3 regions of the Allobosea sp. P1_B10 genome follow, and region 3 is predicted to be linked to each of the others. Evidence: predicted binding sites of a transcription regulator. Region 3 holds the regulator's gene; each other region holds the start of a gene.
The links. Region 3 encodes LexA, which represses DNA repair genes until DNA is damaged. Its sites were predicted from a motif close to TGTTCNNNNTGTGTTCNG; they were not measured.
Positions count from the first base shown of each region.

Region 1 (4,752 bases), on a different contig from region 3:
CCATCGCCCGCGCGCTGATCACGCGGCCGAAGCTGCTGCTGATGGACGAGCCCTTCTCGGCGCTCGACGCCACGACGCGGGCGAGCCTGCACGGGCACCTGCTGGCGCTCTGGGAGGAAAGCCGCCCGACCGTCGTGATGGTGACGCATGACGTCGAGGAGGCGGTGACGCTCGCCGATCGCATCATCGTGATGCAGCCGAAACCCGGCCGCATCTTCGACGAGCTCGACAATCCGCTGGCGCGCCCGCGCGACCGGCTGTCGCCGGCCTTCGAAGCCGCCAAGCGAGAGGCCCTGCGCGCGCTCGACCGCTCGCTGCGCGACGAACAGCCCCACCAGCGCAAGACGGCCGAGACGGCGGGAATGTGGTGGTAGGACTCTCCGCCTCGCGGGGCTGGTCGCAGCGCGCCTGCGGGGCTATCTGCAACACACCCGTTTCGCTCGCGACATAAGGTCAGGGATCATGGACGTCACAGCCCTTCGCGCCATGCAGGCGCCGCTCAAGGACAAGTATCGCCAGGCGCCGGAAGCCGGCGTGGTCACGCTCAAGGCGCGCGGCGAGCTCGACGACCAGCACATCGCCTGCAAGGTCGAGACCGGCCGCGCCATCGCGCTCGCCGGCCTGCATCCAGCCACCGGCGGTTCCGGCATGGAACTCTGCTCCGGCGACATGCTGCTTGAGGCGCTGGTCGCCTGCGCTGGGGTGACGCTGAAGGCTGTCGCCACCGCGCTCGAGATCGAGTTGAAGAACGGCATCGTCCACGCCGAGGGCGATCTCGACTTCCGCGGCACGCTTGGCGTCGCCAAGGATGCGCCGGTCGGCTTCAAGGCGATCCGGCTCTCCTTCGACGTCGAGACCGACGCGCCCCAGGAAAAGCTCGATACGCTGCTCAAGCTCACAGAGCGCTACTGCGTGGTGTTCCAGACCCTGAACGTGAAGCCGGAGCTGTCGGCGGTGCTCACGACCACCTGATCACTCTGCCGCCGCCTTCATCGACAGGCCCGCCGCAAAGGGCAGCACCGGCTCGGCGGGCTTGGCCTCGTCGAATTCCAGCGCGCCGATCTTTTCCGCGCGGCCCGTGACCTTCCCGGCCGAGGTGCGGATGCCGGCGACATCCTCCTGTGCCTGGCGGAAATGCTGCTCGAGCTTTTCCGCGCGGTCGCCGAGGCGGCGGACGTCGGCGAGCAGCTTGCCGACCTCGGACTGGATTACCTGCGCCTCCTCGCGCATGCGGGCGTCACGCACCAGCGACTGCATCAGCTGGATCGCCAGCGCCAGCAGCGAGGGCGAGACGATCATGATCCGGGCGCGGCTGGCCTTCTGGATCACGTCGTCGAAATACTCATGCAGATCGGCATAGATCGATTCCGAGGGCACGAAGAGCAGCGCCATGTCCTGCGTCTCGCCGGGCAGAAAATAGCGCTCGGCGATGTCCTTCACATGCACGCCGACATCGTTGCGCACGCGCGCCCCGGCGATCCTGCGAGCCTCGTCGCCGCGCGCGGCGCGCAGCTGGGAGAAGCTCTCCAGCGGAAATTTCGCGTCGATCACCAGCCCGCGCCCGTCTCCCGGCAGGGTCACCATGCAGTCCGGCCGCTTGCCGTTGGAGAGCTGCGGCTGGAAGGCATAGAACGCGCCCGGCAGGCCGTCGCGGATGATTGCCTCCATCCGGCCCTGGCCATAGGCGCCGCGCGCCTGCTTGTTGGAGAGCACGTCCTTCAGCGTCACGACCTCGGAGGTCAGGTCGGTGAGGTTCTTCTGCGCGGAATCGATCACCGCCAGCCGCTCCTGCAGCTTGCCGAGGCTTTCGGTGGTCTGGCGCACATTCTGCTCCAGCCCCTGGCCGACCTTGTGGCTGAGCCCGTCCATGCGGTCCGCGACCAGCCGGGCGAGGTCGCCCTGGCGCGTCGACAGGATCTCGGCCATGGACTGCATGCGCCCGGCGAGCTCGGCCTGGGCGCGGTTCATCTCGGCGACCTTGTCGTCCATCTCGCGGGCCCGCTCGGTCGCGAGCGCGGCCTCGAGCGAACGGCGCGAGGCGCCCCGCCAGGTCGAGATCACGACCAGGACGAGCATGAAAAGGCTGAGCCCCGCAAACCCCAGCGAGGCTTCAGCCCAGCTGACGGGCCGTTCGAACAGCGAGAAGGCGATCTGGTTCATGGCCGGGAGCCTAGCAGGAAAAGCGTGCCGATACGAACGAAAGAGGAACAGTTTGACCGCCTGCGCACAAGTGCTTATGTCCCTGCCTCAACGCCCATTTGTCAGTACAGAGCCCCATGGCCATTCGCCCTCTCGTGATCCTTCCCGATTCCCAGCTCCGGCTGGCATCCGCCCCCGTCGAAACGGTCACGCCCGAGATCCGGGAGCTGGCCGCCGACATGCTGGAGACGATGTACGATGCGCCCGGCATCGGCCTCGCTGCCGTCCAGATCGGCGTGCTCAAGCGCGTCGTGACGATCGACCTGTCGAAGCCGGCGGAAGCCGCCGAGGAGGGCGAGGACGGCGAGGCCGACAAGCCTGCGAAGGCCGGCGAGCCGCGCAAGCCGATGGTCTTCATCAATCCCGAGGTCACCTGGTCCTCGGAAGAGCTGAGCGTCTACGAGGAAGGCTGCCTGTCGATCCCCGAATACTACGAGGAGGTCGAGCGGCCCGCTTCCGTCAAGGTCCGGTACATGGATCTCGACGGCAAGCAGCAGGAGATCCTGGCCGAGGGGCTGCTCGCGACCTGCCTGCAGCATGAGATCGACCATCTCAACGGCGTGCTGTTCATCGACTATCTCTCGCGCCTGAAGCGGGAGCGCGTGACCAAGCGCTTCGCCAAGCAGGCGAAGCGGGACAATGCGGCCTGAGCAGGCCGCGCGATCAGGTTGATCTCGAGCGCAAGGTGTTAGTCAGCGTATGAGTTTGCGCGTCATTTTCATGGGCACGCCGGATTTTGCCGTGCCGACGCTGACCGAGATCATCGGTCAGGGTCACGAGGTCGTCTCCTGCTACACCCGCGCCCCGGCGCAGGCCGGTCGTGGGCTCGACCTGAAGCCGTCGCCGGTGCATGTCGCGGCCGAGCGTTTCGGCATCCCGGTGTTCACGCCCAAGAGCCTGAAGGGCGAGGAGGCCGCGCAGATCATCGCCTCGCATGAGGCCGACGTCGCTGTCGTCGTCGCCTATGGCATGATCCTGCCCCAGAACATCCTCGACATTCCCGAGCTCGGCTGCCTGAACCTGCATGCCTCGCTGCTGCCGCGCTGGCGTGGCGCCGCGCCGATCCAGCGCGCGGTGATGGCGGGCGATGCCGAAAGCGGCGTCTGCGTCATGAAGATGGAGGCCGGGCTCGATACCGGCCCGGTCGGCATGGTCGAGACGCTGGCGATCGACCCCGACATGACGGCTGGCGAACTGCATGACCGGCTCGCGCCGCTCGGCGCCGACCTGATGGTGCGTGCGCTTGCTGCGCTCGGACGCGGCGCGCTGCAGTTCACGCCGCAGGCGGAGGAGGGCATGACCTATGCCTCCAAGATCACCAACGCCGAATGCAAGCTCAGCTGGGCACGGCCCGCGCAGCAGGTGCATGATCTCGTGCGCGGCCTCTCACCCTTCCCGGGGGCCTATGCCGAGGTCGACCTCGGCAAGGGGCCCGAGCGCCTCAAGGTACTGCGCACGGCGCGCGCCGGCGGTGCGGCCGAGCCGGGCACGCTGCTCGACGACGAGGGCACCGTCGCCTGCGAGGTTGGCGCGGTAAAGCTGCTCCAGGTCCAGCGCGCGGGCGGACGTCCGGTGAGCGGTGCCGAGTTCCTGCGCGGGGCAAGGCTCAGCGCCGGCGCCAAACTCTGATGCCCCGCTACAAGCTCGTCATCGAATATGATGGCACGCCTTTTTCCGGCTGGCAGCGCCAGCTCAACGGCCCCTCGGTGCAGCAGAGCATCGAGGAATCGATTGAGGGCTTTTGCGGCCATGCAGTGCGGCTGCATTGCGCGGGGCGCACCGATGCCGGCGTGCACGCCACGCATCAGGTCGCGCATGTCGATCTCGAGCGGGAATGGCGCACCGATGTCGTGCGCGATGCAACCAACGCCCGCCTGAAATCGGTGCCCGTCGCGGTGCTGAGCGCGCAGCTGGTGCCCGATGATTTCGACGCCCGCATCTCGGCGCGGCGGCGCTATTATTTTTACCGCATCCTCGACCGGCGCGCGCAGCCGGCGCTCGACCGCAATCGGATGTGGCATGTGCCGGTCAGGCTCGATCACGAGGCGATGGACCGCGCCGCGAAAGCGCTTCTGGGCCATCACGACTTCACCACCTTCCGCGCCGCCGAATGCCAGGCCAACAGCCCGATGCGGACGCTCGACCGCTGCGACGTCGTGCGCGAGGGCAGCGAGATCGTGGTCTACGTCAACGCCCGCTCGTTCCTTCATCATCAGGTCCGTTCGATCGTCGGCTGCCTGAAGATGGTCGGCGCAGCGCGCTGGCCCGAGAACAAGCTGGGCAAGGTGCTGGCGGCGCGCGATCGCTCGCAATGCGCCGCTTTGGCGCCCTCTATGGGGCTGTACCTCGCCGGTGTCGACTATGTCGGCGAGGACGAGAAGTAGGTCCCGAGCAACCGGAAGGTGATCGCCTCCAGCGCGATCACGTCGGCGATCGCCACGCGCTCGTCGACCTGGTGCATCGTCTGGCCGACCACGCCGTATTCCACGACCGGGCAATAGCTCTTGATGAAGCGCGCATCCGAGGTTCCGCCGGTCGTCGAGAGGGCAGGGC
Region 1 covers NZ_JBFTZP010000003.1:586,248-590,999, forward strand. The annotation lists gene AC1D2L_RS10190 (ABC transporter ATP-binding protein) at 1-374, shown strand, start outside; gene AC1D2L_RS10195 (OsmC family protein) at 463-972, shown strand; gene AC1D2L_RS10200 (DNA recombination protein RmuC) at 973-2,160, opposite strand; gene def (peptide deformylase) at 2,277-2,849, shown strand; gene fmt (methionyl-tRNA formyltransferase) at 2,899-3,828, shown strand; gene truA (tRNA pseudouridine(38-40) synthase TruA) at 3,828-4,583, shown strand; gene dapE (succinyl-diaminopimelate desuccinylase) at 4,559-4,752, opposite strand, start outside.
Region 1: a site for LexA is predicted at 2,193-2,210, ahead of AC1D2L_RS10200 (DNA recombination protein RmuC). Genes of this name have one in related genera too.

Region 2 (4,752 bases), on a different contig from region 3:
CCGATCACGACCGTGGTATCGGCAAGCCGCCCGTTCATCGCGGGAGCCGCAACGCCCAGCTCAGAGCCCCTTGGCCTTTAGGAAGCTGGCCGCCACCGTGCGCGGCTCCTTCTTGTCGACCTCGACCTGGCGGTTCAGTTCCTGCATCGTCGGGTTGTCCAGAGCCGCGCCGATCTTGTCGAGGATCGCGACGATCTTGGCGTTCTGCGCGATTTCGGGGCGGACCACCGGCGCCAGGAAATAGGGCGGAAACAGCGACTTGTCGTCGTCGAGGGCGACGAACTTTTCGGCCGCAATCTGCCAATCCGTCGAGAAGCCGTTGGCGACCTCGATCTGCTTCTGGTTCAGCGCCTCATAGCGCAGGCGCAAGGCCGCGAACTGCTTGAACTCGGCGAATTCGGCGCCATAGACCTCTTTCAGCCCGGCGATGCCGTCACGGCGATCGACGAACTCTGTACCGGCGCCGAGCCTGAGCTTCGACGAGGCCTTGCCGAGATCGCTCAGGGTCTTGAGGTTGAACTCCTTGGCGGTCTCGGGCCGGACCACGATGGCATAGCCGTTGTTGATGCCCGACGGCTTGAGCCAGGTCAGGTTGAACTCCTTCTCGTAGAAGGCCTTCACCATGCCGCGGACCTTCTCCGGGTCGGTCTCGGTCACCCCTTGCGCCTTCATCACGGCGTTGAGGCCGGTGCCGGTATATTCGGGATAGAGGTCGATTGCGCCGCTCTTCAGCGCCTCATGCGCCACCAGCGTGCCGCCGAGATTGATCTTGCGCTCGACCTTGAAACCGGCGTTCTCCAGCGCCGCGGCATAGAGCTCCGCGACGACGAACTGCTCGGTAAAGTTCTTCGAACCGATCTTGACGGTCTGGGCCGAGACGGTCGAGATGCCTGCTGCGAACAGAGCCGCCGCGGCGAGGAATGTCTTGATGAAGCGCATGGCGTTGAATTCCTTGGTTTCCAAGAGTTTTCACGTCCAAGAACGGCAGGCTAGCAAGCAGCGCTGCCGATGCAAGCGATCAGGCGGGCAAGCGCGCGATCGCAGGATCACCTTATCGTGGCCGCGCCGGCTGCGCGGCACGCTAGGGCAGAGTGTTGCGTTCGCCGCCCGCGATAGCGACGGGAAGGCGGTTCTCGATAGGCGAAAGCGGGCAGATCCAAGCCTCGGAATAGGCGCAGGAGGGATAATAGGCGAAGTTGAAATCCAGGATCAGCCGGCCCTGGGGCGTCGCGCCGAGATCGGCGCTCTTGATGGTGTCGAGCAGATAGCGCCCGCCGGCAAAACTCTCGCGCCCATTGCTGGCATCGCCGAAGGGCAGGAAAACGCCGCCGCCATAGCCCTCGATCCAGTACAGCGTGAGCTCGCGGCCCAGCGCTGCGTCGAGGCCCTCCGTCAGAGCGAACGGCACCAGCGTCATCGTTCCGTCCTTGCCGGCCTCCAGCCTGATCGTCTCGCGCTCCCGCGCCGGGCCCAAGCCAGCCTCGAAGCGCAGTGTGGGGTCGTAGGGGAAGCAGTCGATGCCGCGAAACTGGGCGCGGCGAGCGACCGATAGCGGCGATTGAGGATGCTCGCGGAACAAGCTGTCGCGGGTGCTGCGCCAGAGCTCCCAGCCCGCCTTGCCCGGCTGTGCGCGCACCCCGGCATAGAGGTCGGCGACCTGCCGGCGCCAGTCATGCAGGCTCGCAAAGCGCTGCAGCGTCATGTCGGCCGGCCCGCTCGGGCTGGTCCGGGTGAGCTGTTGGGTCATCGCACGCCTCCTGCACTCGATCGATGCCGCCGTGTCGGGCGCAGCGTTGTCAACGCGCCAGAGCCCATCAGGTTGCGGGTCGGGATGAATGAACACAGGTGCGGTCAGCTCCTGTCAGGGGCATGGCACCCATGGCCTGGCAGGCCGTGCCGGGTGGCGGCGCTTCGGAGGCAAGCGGCTGGCAACCCCGGAGTGGCCGCGCTATATCAATCGTTCCTATTCCGTTCACGAGGTTCCAGGCATGACCCGGCGATCCGGCAGCGCCGACCTGCCACTGCATCACGGCCGCGTGCCGGCCTGGCTCGGGCAGCGGATGACGCAGCTCGGCGCGGTGATCTGCGAGGCGATCATCCATCATTATGGCCGCGAGGAACTGCTGCGCCGGCTGGCGCATCCCTTCTGGTTCCAGTCCTTCGGCGCGATCATGGGCATGGACTGGCATTCCTCGGGCATTACCACGAGCGTGATCGGGGCCCTGAAGCGGGGCCTGACACCGCTCTCGGGCGAGTTGGGCCTCCATGTCTGCGGCGGCCGTGGCCGGCACTCCCGTCAGACTCCGGTCGAGCTGGAGCGCATCGGGGCCAGGGTCGGCTTTGACGGCGCGGAACTCGCAACCGCGAGCCGGCTCGTCGCGAAGGTCGACAGCGCGGCGGTGCAGGATGGCTTCGACCTTTATCTCCACGGCTTCTTCGTCACCGATGACGGCCAATGGGTCGTGGTCCAGCAGGGCATGAATGGCGATGGCGGCCTCGCACGGCGCTATCACTGGCAGTCGGAGGGACTGGGCAGCTTCGTCGAGGCGCCCCATGCCGCCATCGACGGCGAGCGCCAGGGCAACATCATCAACCTCACCGACAGGCGTGCCGCAACTTCGCGCGACGGCCAGCTCGCCTTGCTGCGCGAGATCGGGCCCGATGGCATCGTCCGGGCGTTCTCGGCTCTGGAGCGCGACCGCGCCCCGCCGGTCCCTGCGCCGGCACAGCTGGCGCTGCCCCATCTCGTCATGCCGGCTCATCACGATGTCAGGCCCAAGGATGTGATCGCCCGACGGCTGCATGGCGCGCTGACGGCGGCAGCCGATAGCGGTCCGGCGGACTTTTCCGAGCTGCTTCTGGTGCCGGGTGTGGGCGCGCGCACGGTGCGCTCGCTGGCGATGGTCGCCGAGGTGATCCATGGCGCGCCCTGCCGGTTCGCAGATCCTGCGCGCTTCTCGCTGGCGCATGGCGGCAAGGACCGGCAGCCCTTCGCCGTGCCTACCAAGGTCTATGACCAGACCATCGCAGTGCTGAAATCCGCCGTCGACCGCGCCAAGCTGGGGCAGGACGACAGGCTCGCCGCCATCGCCAGGCTCGACCGGGAAAGCCGCCGCCTTGAGCGCGTCTCAACCGGCCCTACGCTCGACGAGTACGTCACGGAAGAGCGGCTGCGCTCGGCCGAATACGGTGGCCGCAGCGTCTTCGGCTGGGAACAGGCGGAAGCCGAAAGCGAACCGCTGGGAACGGCTGAAGCCGGGAAGCGCTGACGCGCCCTTCGCGATCCCGGTAACGGCCGAGGCGCTGCTCACCATAGTCGAACTGCGCTCGATTGCATATTGGCGATTTTATCCAATTGACAGGACAGGGGCCCGTCCGCTTTGTTCTGCCGGTCCTGAACCGGGAATTGCGATGGCTGCGACACACTCTCCTCGTCCCAAACTGCCGCAATTCCGGCAGACCGTGACAGGGGCGGCCGTGGCCGAGCTGCGCCGCCGCATCCTGTCCGGGGCTGTCGCGGCCGGTGATGCGCTGCGGCAGGACGCGCTGGCGAAGGAGTTCGGCATCAGCCGGATCCCGATCCGGGAGGCTTTCCACCAGCTTGCCGCCGAGGGGCTCGTCACGTTGCATCCGCATCGCGGCGCCGTGGTCACGTCGCTCTCGGCCTCGGATATCGCCGAGCTCTTCGACCTTCGGGCCATGCTTGAGCCCGACCTGATCAGGCGTGCCGTGCCGCATCTGCTGCCGGGCGATTTCGCGCTCGCCGAGGGAATCCTGGCGGATTACGAGACCGCGATCCGCGAGCGCGACCTCGATGCCTGGGGCGAGCTGAACACCGAATACCATCTCTCGCTCTATCGCGCCGCGGGGCGCAGCCAGACGATCGAGCTGGTGCGGGTGCTGCTCGCCAACACCGATCGCTATACTCGCGTCCAGCTCGCCATGTCGGAGGGCGCGATCGCGCGGGCGAGACGAGAGCATGCCGCGCTGCTGGCGCTGTGCCGCGCCGGCGATGCCGAGGGGGCGGCCAGGCTGACGCTCGACCATGTGCTCGCGGTCCGCCAGGACCTGCTGCAATTGCTTCAGCCCGACGCCGACGAGGAACTCGCGCCCGGCGCCTCGGCGGCCTGACGCGCCATCATCGCACTCATCACGAACAACAGACGGGGATCACGGGCATGACGATCGGGGTGGGCGGATCGAGCTTCGAGGCGGAACTCGCCAGGCTGAAGCCGATGACGGACGGCATCGAGCCGATCGCGGTCGCGGAATTCAAGGAGCGGGTCGCCAAGGCACAGGCACTGCTGCGCGAGCAGGGGCTGCAGGCTCTCTATCTCGATACGTCGACCAGCCTGGCCTATTTTACCGGCATAGAGCTCGGCCTGAGCGAGCGCCTGCACGGCGCGGTCATCCCCGTCGAGGGTGAGATCGCCTATCTCAGTCCGGCATTCGAGGAGCCCAAGACGCGCGAATACATGAAGTTCGGAGACGATGTCCGCTGCTGGGAAGAGCATGAGGACCCGACCGAGCTGGTCGTCGAGACCATCCGCAGCATGGGCTACGAGAGCGGGCAGGTCGCGCTCGATCCGCATACGCCGTTCTACATCGTCGATGGGCTGCGCAAGGCCGGAAACCGCTTTGCCTTCACGCAAGGGGCCTCGATCACGGCCGCGTGCCGGCAGCTGAAATCGGCCGCCGAGATCGCGCTGATCCAGCGCGCCATGGACATCACGATGGAAGTCCATCGCGCCG
Region 2 covers NZ_JBFTZP010000003.1:263,486-268,237, forward strand. The annotation lists gene AC1D2L_RS08675 (aromatic amino acid lyase) at 1-38, opposite strand, end outside; gene AC1D2L_RS08680 (glycine betaine ABC transporter substrate-binding protein) at 61-939, opposite strand; gene AC1D2L_RS08685 (DUF1684 domain-containing protein) at 1,082-1,747, opposite strand; gene AC1D2L_RS08690 (DUF763 domain-containing protein) at 1,989-3,269, shown strand; gene AC1D2L_RS08695 (GntR family transcriptional regulator) at 3,412-4,131, shown strand; gene AC1D2L_RS08700 (M24 family metallopeptidase) at 4,179-4,752, shown strand, end outside.
Region 2: a site for LexA is predicted at 1,959-1,976, ahead of AC1D2L_RS08690 (DUF763 domain-containing protein). Genes of this name have one in related genera too.

Region 3 (4,752 bases):
AAGCCCGAATTCCTGACGCAGGCGCGCGAGGCCTCCGGCCTGCCGGCCCTGCGCAAGGATTTCCTCTATGAAACCTATCAGGTCTACGAGGCGCGGGCCTGGGGCGCCGACTGCATCCTGATCATCATGGCTGGCGTCGACGATGCGGCGGCGCGCAGCCTCAACACGGCAGCCCGCGACCTCGGCATGGACGTCCTCGTCGAGGTCCATAACGAGGCCGAACTGGAACGCGGCCTGAAGCTCGACAGCCGCTTGCTGGGCATCAACAACCGCGACCTGCGCAGCTTTCATGTCGACCTCGCAGTCACCGAGCGGCTCGCACCGCTGGTGCCGGCCGACCGCATCGTGGTCTGCGAGAGCGGCATCTTCAGCCATGCCGAAGTGCTGCGGATGAAACAGAGCAAGGTCGAGACCTTCCTTGTCGGCGAGAGCCTGATGCGTAAGCCGGACGTCGCGCAGGCCACCCGCGAACTGCTCGGCGCATGAGCGGCCTAAGCCACCTCGATGCGCAGGGTCAGGCGCATATGGTCGATGTCGGCGACAAGGCCGAGACCTCGCGTATCGCGATCGCCGAGGGCCTCGTGATCATGCTGCCCGAGACGCTCGACATCGTGCGGCGCGGCGACGCCAAGAAGGGCGACGTGCTCGGCACCGCCCGCCTCGCCGGCATCATGGCCGCCAAGCGCACCCATGAACTGATCCCGCTCTGCCACCCGCTGCTGATCAGCAAGGTCGCCGTCGATCTCACCATCGATGAGACGCTGCCCGGCGTGCGCGTGCGCGCCGAGGTCAAGATGAAGGGGCAGACCGGCGTCGAGATGGAGGCGCTGACTGCCGTCTCGGTGGCCTGCCTCACCGTCTACGACATGGTCAAGGCTGTCGATCGCGGCATGCGGATCGAGGGCATCCGCCTCGTCCACAAATCCGGCGGCAAATCCGGAACCTACGAGGCTGCGCCCGGCTGATGGCACTGACCCCGGTCAAGGTCGCACTCAAGGCGCTGCTCGACAGCGTGCCTGCCACGACGCCTGCGGAGACAGTGCCTCTCGCGCGCGCTACGGACCGAATCCTGGCAGCGCCGGTCACCGCCCTGAGAACCCAGCCGCCTTTCGCCAATTCGGCCATGGATGGCTATGCCGCCCGCGCCGAGGATCTCCGCCCCGCCACCCAACTGCGCGTCATCGGCGAATCAGCCGCCGGCCGCGCTTTTGCAGGCACTGTAAGCCCCGGCGAAGCCGTGCGCATCTTCACCGGCGCGCCGATGCCCGAAGGCGCCGACACCATCCTGATGCAGGAGAACGCCGACGGCGTCGGCAGCGCGACGATCACGGTCCGCGAGGGCGCGGCCAAAGGCCGTTTCGTCCGCCCGGCCGGCCTCGATTTTTCGCAAGGTGACGTGCTCCTGCCGGCCGGACGCCGGCTCGACAGCGCGGCGCTCGGCCTCGCCGCCGCCGGTGGGCACCCCACGCTGCCCGTCCGACGCAAGCCGCTGGTCGCGATCCTGGCCACCGGCGACGAGCTCGTGTTGCCGGGCGAGACGGTCGGACCCGACCAGATCGTCGCCTCCAACAGTTTTTCACTGGCGGCCATCGTCGAGCAGGCCGGCGGCACCGTGCTCGACCTCGGCATCGCGCGCGACAACCACCCCGATCTCGCCGCCAAGATCGAGCGCGCCAAGGCTGTCGACGCCGATGTGCTGATCACGCTGGGCGGCGCCTCTGTCGGCACGCATGACCTGGTCCAGGAGGCGCTGAAGGCGCAGGGCATGGATCTCGGCTTCTGGAAGATCGCCATGCGGCCGGGCAAGCCGATGATGATGGGCCGGCTCGGCCGCATGGTCGCGCTGGGCCTGCCGGGCAACCCCGTCTCGTCTATCGTCTGCGGCCATCTCTTCGTGAGCCCGCTGATCGAGGCTCTGCTGGGCATGCCGGAACCCGAGCGCGACCGCTCGGAGCCAGCCACCCTGGAAACCGATATGGCGGCCAACGATGAGCGCGAGGACTATGTCCGCTCGGAGCTGACCCGGAGCGCGGATGGCTGGTTGGTGACGCCGTTCTCGAAGCAGGATTCCTCGATGCTGAGCCTGCTCGCCCGCGCCGATGCGTTGACCATCCGACCGGTCCTGGCGGAGCCGGCAAAGCGCGGCGACGCATGCCGGATCCTGCGGCTGCGCTGAGCTTGCTTGCAGAACACAACGCGAACGTGTATACCGTTCTTGATTTGTTTCGAATCTGCTCGAGGGAGCGCCCGCTGGGACCATGCTGACACGCAAACAGTTCGAACTGCTTCGTTTCATTCAGGAACGCCTCCGCGAGAGCGGCGTCCCCCCTTCCTTCGACGAGATGAAGGACGCACTCGACCTCAAGTCGAAATCGGGCATCCACCGCCTGATCATGGCATTGGAGGAGCGCGGCTTCATCCGCAGGCTACCCAACCGCGCCCGCGCGCTTGAGGTCATCAAGATGCCGGACGGCATCGCAGGCGGACAGGCCGGTCGCCCGCGCTTCAGCCCATCGATCGTCCAGGGCGGGCTCAGCAAGGCCAAGCCGGCCGCTGCGCCGCCTGAGGAGGACGCGCGCAACATGGTGGCGATCCCGGTAATGGGACGCATCGCCGCCGGTACGCCGATTTCGGCGATCCAGAGCCGCAGCCACAGCGTCTCCATGCCCGCCGACATGCTGGGTTCCGGCGAGCATTACGCGCTCGAGGTTCGCGGCGATTCGATGGTCGAGGCCGGCATCCTCGATGGCGACACGGTCGTCATCAAGCGCCAGGATACGGCCAATACCGGCGATATCATCGTCGCCCTCATCGATGACGAGGAAGCGACGCTGAAACGCCTGCGCAAGCGTGGTTCATCGATAGCCCTCGAAGCCGCAAATCCCGCATATGAGACGCGCGTACTTGGTCCCGACCGGGTCAAGATCCAGGGTCGGCTGGTCAACCTGTTCCGACGCTACTGACAAGCTGAATGCGCTTGGAAAGCGCGCGACCGACCCGGATTGGCCGTTGCGCGACGCTTTCCGCATGGAGGCGGCGCGCGCTCTATAGGGGCTCGGCCTCTCCGGCATCGGCAGGTTCGCTCGCCGGGCTCACCGGCGCCACTGCTGCCGGTTGCTGGCTCGGACGAGAACTCGACGGTGCAGCGGCCCTGCCGCCGGTGCGCGTCCAAGGTCGCTCGACATCGGCGCGCTCGGCCTGGAGCACGCGCCATCCGCCTGCCCTCGATATCAGCGAGGTCGCGCCATCGCGCCCCAGCGCAATGCGGTCGACCAACTTGGCGGCACAGGGCGCTGACCACGGTATCGGCGTGACCACGAGGTCGGCGCGGGCACAATCCTCGATGATGCCAAGCCGCTCGCGCGCATAGGCGATGCTGCGGCCGTCCTTTGTGCGGATGACACAGCCCAGCGCATCGCAGGCGGCGCCCTGGCGCAGGCTCGCATCGGTCGGCGCGCGATTGTCACCGTCAGCGTTCAGCCATTGCTGGATGACGAAGGCGCTCGGCCGCCCGGCAACGATCAATCGCTCGTCGCTGCCGCGCACCGCGATGCCGGAGCCGTCGCGCTCGACAAGCACATCGGGGCGCTCGGGCTTCGCCGCCACGGCGACACCGGCGATCAGCGGCAGGATGGCCAGCAGGCGCAGCTTGGTGCTCCAGAGCGTTGCCCAGAGCAGGCTCAGCGAGAAGCAGATCAACGCCGCTGGACCGAACGCAGGGATGACGAGCGTCGAATGGTCGATGGTCGCCACCCAATGTGCCAGCTTCAGCACGAACTCCGACGCCAACCCCATAGCCGCCCAGGCCGGCCAGTCGAGCCCGAACGGGTAGGCCAGCACGCCGAACACGGCAGCCGGCATCACGACAAGCGAGACAAAGGGCAAGGCCAGCGCGTTGCCGAGCAGGCCGAACGGGTTGAAGGCCTGGAAGTGATAGGCGCCGAAGGGCGCGGTCGCAGCCGTCGCGAGCAATGTCGTCACCAGGATCCCGAGCGCAGCGATCCAGAGCGGACGCAGAGGCCAGGGCAGCGAGGATGGCGGCGCCTCGCGATTGCGCCCTTCCCAGCGCTCGGCAAAGGCGATCAGCGCGGCGACTGCGCCGAACGACATCTGGAAGCTCGGGCCAAGCAGCGCGTCGGGTTCGCGCAACAGAACGATCATCGCCGACAGCGCGAGATTGCGCATGCTGAGCGCCGGTCGGTCGACCAGGATCGCGCCCAGCATCACCAGCGTCATAATCAGCGAGCGCACGGTCGCCACATCCGCGCCCGAGAACACGCAATAGCCGATCGCCCCCAGCATGGCTCCAACGGCCGCTATCTTCTTGATCGGCCAGCGCAACGCCAGCGTCTGCGACGCCGCCAGAAGGGCACGGATGATGCCGAAGATCGTGCCGGCGGCCAGCACCATGTGGAGGCCCGAGATCGAGACGATGTGTTCTCCAATTATTGGCGATGTTTTGCGACGCGCGATTCTTTCGATTGGACGTGAACATGCTCGACGCCCAGGTCAAAGACCACGAAGAGGCCATGCCCATCCTCGCCCGCCCGGAGCCGCCTGAATTGCGATGGTGGCACTTGCTAACCGGCGGATTCGCGAAGCTTATCGTGAGTAAGGAGCGATCCGAATGGTCGCCGGATAAATCGCGGGGAGATGTATGTCAGACGACCGGGAATTTGAGTTCTTCAAACTTCGACGCGAGGGAAAAACGTATATCTCCAAACTCTTCTCCTATCGCTATGGCTCCGGCGA
Region 3 covers NZ_JBFTZP010000004.1:302,581-307,332, forward strand. The annotation lists gene trpC (indole-3-glycerol phosphate synthase TrpC) at 1-486, shown strand, start outside; gene moaC (cyclic pyranopterin monophosphate synthase MoaC) at 483-965, shown strand; gene AC1D2L_RS12050 (molybdopterin molybdotransferase MoeA) at 965-2,176, shown strand; gene lexA (transcriptional repressor LexA) at 2,259-2,963, shown strand; gene AC1D2L_RS12060 (ComEC/Rec2 family competence protein) at 3,046-4,482, opposite strand; gene AC1D2L_RS12065 (Shedu immune nuclease family protein) at 4,658-4,752, shown strand, end outside.